DNA from 2 places in the Desulfosporosinus sp. SYSU MS00001 genome. Region 2 is predicted to be linked to the other one. Evidence: riboswitches for the same ligand, from Rfam matches in the RefSeq annotation. Region 2 holds a riboswitch; the other holds the start of a gene.
The links. Region 2 has a riboswitch for S-adenosylmethionine ahead of ACPUYX_RS03885 (hypothetical protein). Riboswitches for the same ligand answer to the same signal wherever they lie in the genome.

Region 1: another riboswitch for S-adenosylmethionine. It lies ahead of ACPUYX_RS15080 (homocysteine synthase); the one in region 2 lies ahead of ACPUYX_RS03885 (hypothetical protein).

What each region holds. Positions count from the first base shown of each region.
Region 1 covers NZ_JBNFTW010000008.1:128,064-131,194, reverse strand. Annotated here, with positions in the region: gene metA (homoserine O-acetyltransferase MetA) at 1-44, opposite strand, end outside; gene ACPUYX_RS15080 (homocysteine synthase) at 105-1,394, opposite strand; SAM riboswitch class I at 1,575-1,681, opposite strand; gene ACPUYX_RS15075 (acyl-CoA dehydratase activase-related protein) at 1,758-3,131, opposite strand, start outside.
Region 2 covers NZ_JBNFTW010000002.1:103,933-107,063, forward strand. Annotated here, with positions in the region: gene ACPUYX_RS03880 (GNAT family N-acetyltransferase) at 615-938, shown strand; SAM riboswitch class I at 1,015-1,112, shown strand; gene ACPUYX_RS03885 (hypothetical protein) at 1,193-1,417, shown strand; gene def (peptide deformylase) at 1,510-1,965, shown strand; gene ACPUYX_RS03895 (hypothetical protein) at 2,294-3,131, shown strand, end outside.

The DNA.
Region 1 (3,131 bases), on a different contig from region 2:
AGTATTTCCATAGCCGGTAAATGTTCCGGTATTTTAATGGGCATCGACTAAACCTCCGTTTCAACAGTGAAGACAATGATTTTGCAGTGTAATGCTTGTTCGAATTAATTCTGACTGGCCTTAAGAGCCTGGTCCAAATCAGAGAGGAGGTCATCAATCGTTTCCAGACCAATGGAGAGGCGGATCATATCCGGGGAGATTCCAGCGGCGCGTTGGGATGCCTCATCAAGTTGTTGATGAGTCGTACTTGCAGGGTGGATGACAAGGGATTTAGCATCTCCGACGTTAGCTAAATGGGAGAATAGCTGCAGATGATTGATGAAGGTTTCACCTTCCTGAAGTCCGCCTTTAACTCCGAAGGTGAAGATCGAACCCGCACCTTTGGGTAAATACTTTTGAGCAAGAGTATAATAAGGGCTGTTTGTCAGGCTGGGATAATTCACCCAAGAGACAAATTGATGGTTGTGCAAAAATTCCGCCACTCTTTGGGCGTTTTCAATATGTCTTTCCATACGAAGGGGAAGAGTTTCTAAGCCTTGCAAAAACAAGAAGGAGTTGAAAGGGGATAAGGCCGCTCCGGTGTCACGCAAGAGAGACACCCGGGCCTTGGTAATATAGGCGGCTTTGCCGCAGGCTTCCGTATAAACAATTCCATGGTAGCTGGGGTCAGGTTCGCTTAATCCAGGAAATTTACCGTTACTCCAGTTAAAGTTGCCGGAATCAACTAGGATTCCACCGATGGAAGTCCCGTGCCCGCCGATAAACTTAGTAGCCGAATGAACAACAATATCTGCACCGTGTTCAATAGGCCGGCATAAATAAGGAGAGGCAAAGGTATTGTCGACAATGAGAGGAAGATTCTTTTCATGAGCGATACGGGCTAATTCAGACAAATCGGCAACATTAATTTGGGGATTGCCAATCGTTTCAGTATATAAAGCCCTGGTTCGGTCTGTAATTTTAGAGCGGAATTCTTCCGGATTATCACCGTTGACGAAATGAGTTTTAATCCCTAATTTAGCCAAAGTATAGGCAAACAAAGTGTAAGTTCCGCCGTAAAGCGAGCCTGAAGCGACAATCTCATCTCCGGCTTGAGCAATGGTTAGGATAGCATACATAATGGCTGCTTGCCCGGAGGCTGTGGCCAGGGCACCAACGCCTCCTTCGAGGAGGGCAAGGCGCTGCTCGAAAACATCCTGAGTGGGATTCATGATTCGGGAATAGATGTTGCCGGGTTCTTTAAGGGAAAAGAGGTTGGCAGCGTGTTCTGTGTCATTGAAAACAAAGGAGGAGGTTTGGTAGATTGGAACGGCACGCGAATTGGTAGCAGAGTCGGGGTTTTGTCCTCCATGTAAAGAAAGTGTTTCAAATCCAAATTGGTGTTTTTCAGTCATTGTAATTTCTCTCCTTTTCTTAGCAGACAGTTACTTTTAGTGAACTGACTGTCAGTAAAATGTAATTGTTAAGATTTTGTTTACCGCGGGTTTAAATCCGGTTATTAGGAGAGGTTAGGTCAGCTGATAATAAAAAAACGATCGCTTCAGAGAAGCAATCGTTAGGTATTTAACACGCTGCTCTCATCTCTCAGAACCTAAGGTTCTGCTGGAATTGGCACCTCATAGCTTAGACTATCGGTTGCCGGGCATCATAGGGCCAGTCCCTCCGCCACTCTTGATAAGAGAATCAATATTAACTTGGTTTCAAGATAATATAGCTAATATAAAACAAACTATGGTCCCTGTCAAGTCAAAAATAATTTAAATATTTTCCATGGCCACGGACAGCATGAGCTTAATCCGATTAAGTTGATTGACCTCGCTGGCTCCGGGATCGTAGTCGATGGGTGCAATGTTGGCCGCCGGATAAGAGCGGCGGAGTTCACGAACCATACCTTTGCCTGTAATATGGTTTGGTAAGCAGGCAAAGGGCTGCAAACACACGATATTATTGACTCCGCTGCGAATCAGTTCAACCATTTCTCCGGTTAGAAACCAGCCTTCTCCCGATTGATTGGCAAGGGAAAGATGGTTTGAAGCATACTTGGCAATTTCTTCGATAGGTTTGGGAGCCGTAAATCGTTTACTGGCATTGAGGGCTTTTTTCATTTCTCGTCGATAGGCTTCAATCCGACCGATAGAGAAGTTGCCGGATACCATTCCCCAAAAGCTACCAGACAGCTGTTTATATTTAATACGATTATCAAAAGCTCCGTATAGAAGAAAGTCCGCAAGGTCAGGTACAACTGCCTCAGCGCCTTCAGACTCAAGCAGTTCGACAATGTTGTTATTAGCGGTGGGGTGAAATTTGACAAGAATTTCACCAACGACGCCAACTTTAGGTTTGACCCAATCTTCATGAATAGGGAGAGCGTCAAAGTCCTTGACAATTTGCCGAATGTTCTTCTCGTATTCTTTGGTATTACCTGTCTTTAATGATTCTTGACAACGCTTCACCCATGAATCGTATAAGCGATTGGCTGAGCTTGGTTCTTGTTCGTAAGGGCGCACTCGATAAAGAACTCGCATCAGGAGATCTCCATAGATCAATCCCTGCATTACTCTTTTAAAAATCGGAAGTGTAATTTTAAAGCCTGGGTTTTGCTCTAAGCTTGATGAATTTCCCGTATTTAAAGCAACAACGGGTACATGTCCCATATGGGCGTCTGCCAAGGCCTTGCGGATAAAGGCAATATAGTTGGTCGCCCGGCATCCTCCGCCGGTTTGGGAAATTATTACCGAGGTGTTGTCTAAATCATACTTGCCGGAATTTAAGGCCTTCATGATTTGTCCAACGACAATAATAGCCGGATAGCAAGCGTCATTATGCACGTATTTTAAGCCTTCATCAATGGCGGCTTTATCTACAGAAGGTAAAATTTCTATAGTATAGCCTGCCACTTCAAAGCCGGTTTGAAAAAACTGAAAGTGAATGGGAGACATTTGGGGGACTAAGAGAGTATGAGCTTTTTTCATTTCCTTAGTAAAAATAACGCGCGGATGTCTTATGATTAACTTTTCTGGGGTTACCTGACGTTTGTCACGTTCCTTGATAGCAGCGATTAAAGAACGCACACGAATTCGGGCAGCCCCTAAATTATTAATTTCGTCAATTTTGATGACGGTATAAATCTT
Region 2 (3,131 bases):
AGGCCGCTAGCTGAATTTGGACTGAAGTGAAACTTAAAGCTTACTGAATGTTGGCTGAAAACTCCTTAAGTGGTAGTGGGTCTATGGGTAATTTTGTATTACCTATTTATAAATCAATCATTACTGCGAGTTGAAGATGATTGAAGGAATTATCTGCAAATAAAAAGCAGCCTCGAAGACTGCTGAAAAATGTGACTAATGAAATTATATAATGCAACATCCGAAAGGGGGTGCTGCCAAACGAATTGATTGGCAGCCACCCCCTCAATCTTCCGCAAAGAGACATGTCTAACTTTATGCCAGACGAGCTCTTAGAAAAAAGTCCCTCCGAATTGCTGTCCCCGGAGGGCAATATAAGTACCATGAAAAAGACTAAGGGACTTTCCCCTTGAATGTATTATATCATGATAAACCGGAATAGCTATTGGTAATAATAGGTGGTTAATGGGGATCATCTAACAATTAATAGTGAAAAATCCTTAGTTTCCTGGTAAACTTGTATCAACTAACCTTCCGTAAAGAATACTACTGGTAAATCAGGAGAGTTCAAGAGTAATTAAAGTGAGTCCTAGGCCCGATAGAGGCCAAACGAAACTATCGAGGAGGAATTAGTTATGAATTGGCAGTATGAAGATCGACGTATATATGCAACCGATGAAAAAGGCGAACTAATGTGTGAAGCAACATTTGTTTCTAAGGAAAATGGCGAGCTAGATATAGACCATACTTATGTGAATCCAAGCTTGAGAGGGCAAGGTATGGCCGGCAAGATGATGCAGGTTGTAGCTGATTATTTAAGAGAAAAAGGTCTTAAGGCTTCGGCTACGTGTACCTATGCTAATAGCTGGCTGAAAAGACACGAAGAAGTGTATGCGGATATCTTATCAAAGGATATGGTTGATCAAGCTGTTGCCTGTAAAATTAATACGAAGCATTAGGCTTTTTAAATTAGAATTGACAAAAACGAAGTTTGCAACTAGTATATTAATCATTAACACAATCAATTGAATAAATCTCTTATCAAGAGTGGTGGAGGGACTGGCCCGATGAAGCCCAGCAACCAGCGTAAGCATGGTGCTAAATCCTGTAGGAGTATTCCTAACAGATGAGAGCTATAAATATCTCTTCATGTTAGAAGAGATATTTTTGTTTTTGGTAAAAATTAACGTTTTCCAAAAGAGAGGTGCTTTCCATGGATGATATAATTTGGTTTCCTGTTACAGAGAATGAAAAACAACGCATCGAACGTATCTGTGATTTAGCGGGAATGACTCAACAAGAATGGTTTGCGGAGGCCTTGAAAAAATCCGAAAGGGATTTAGTTCTTCCATTGGCTGCCGAGAAAAAAGTTGTTTTGTATGGTTATGAAAAGGGTCTTAGGTTCTGGAAAAGATCTTTAAAAAAGTTATCGTGTTAGAAAAAGAAATTAGAGTTAAAATGGAGCTAATGAAGGGTGTTAACTAAAGTTACCTTAAAATTAAGGCAGAGATTAGAAGAGGTGTGATTTAAATGGCTTTGAGGAAGCTTAGGTTTTTGGATGATGAACTATTACGAAAAAAGAGTAAACCTGTTGAAATAATCGACGACAAAATAAGACAAATACTCAATGATATGGCAGAAACAATGTATAAAGAAAATGGCGGCGGATTGGCTGCTCCTCAGATTGGATTGCTAAAAAGATTGGTTGTCATTGATATGGGACAAGGGCTTCTGAAGCTGGTAAATCCCGAAATTATTGAACGCGAGGGGAATCAAGAGGTTATCGAGGGATGTTTAAGTATTCCTAATATATGGGGTAAACTTAAGAGGCCTGCTAAAGTAAGGGTTAAGGCTTTAAACGAAAATGGGAAGGAAATAATATTAACAGGGACAGGAGATTTAGCAAAATGTTTTTGCCATGAAATAGATCATTTAGATGGTATTCTTTTTGTAGACTCAGTTACTGAATATGTCAAAGGATCATAAATAATGGTTTAACGGGAGATAATTGCATGCATAATGCTGAACTAGTTCGTTCAATGTTAGATTTTGTTTGAATTTTAATGTTTGACCATAAATACGAAGGAAATTGATGAAAGATATAGAATTAAGTTGATGTAGAAGAGTTAATGTTGAATTAACATTGAAGTTAAGGCATAATCTGCCGTTTGTTTTACGCTACTGGAGAGGAGTGGATCTTAAAATTAAAAAGAAAATAAAATTGTTTGCCATCTTCCTAATTCCTTTTGCTGGATTGTTTATTGGATCGTTCTTATACTTCAACTATAAAATAAACCACTTGGAACCGGGCAACTTGGCTAGTAAATATTTACTTAATGTTGACACCCAGAACAGCACTGAAAAGAAAATTGATCAGTTACTATCTCAGCACTTTATTACGAGTGAGGGTCTGCTGACAAGCTGTCAGGGTGTGGGAACCGAAAACGATAGGTATGTTCTTTTAGAGTCCCAAGGTCAACTTATGGAGTATGCTCTGCTTGTCAAAGATAAAAAACTGTTTGAATCTGTTCTTAATAACCTGCAAACGTATTTTACAGCCCCCAAAGGATATTATTACTGGCGGCTAAATTTGCAGGAGAAACAACCGGACGATGCAACGGCCTTGGTTGATCAACTAAGATTATTAAGAAGTTTGGACGTGGCAAGTTCTGACTTTGGTGAGCTAACTTATAAAATCAAAGCTTTTTTCTTGGCATTTAATCTTTATAAATATAACCGGGACGAAAATGTATTTTGCGACAGCTACGATGGCAGAATAGGAAAAGCAGAGCAGAAAATTTCTTTATTCTATATCGATCCGGTGGGATTGGAAACCTTATCAGCCGATTTTCCTCCAGCCAAGCAATCAGTTCGCAGTACTTTAGATATTCTTAAAAATGCCCCTCTTAATAATCAGGGCTTTTTCCCGTCCAATTATAATTTGCAGACGGGAAGTTATGTCTGGCCGGAAAAGTTCACCACTGTTGAACAATTATACACGATTGATTACGCTCAGAAAGCCGGGATGAATGTTAATAAGTTCTTGGATTTTCTGCATAAAAGTATTCAGGCAAACGGTAAGATTTTCAGTACCTATCATGCGGATGGCAGTCCAGACGGTGTTAACGATTCCGCAGCGGTTTATGCGTTAG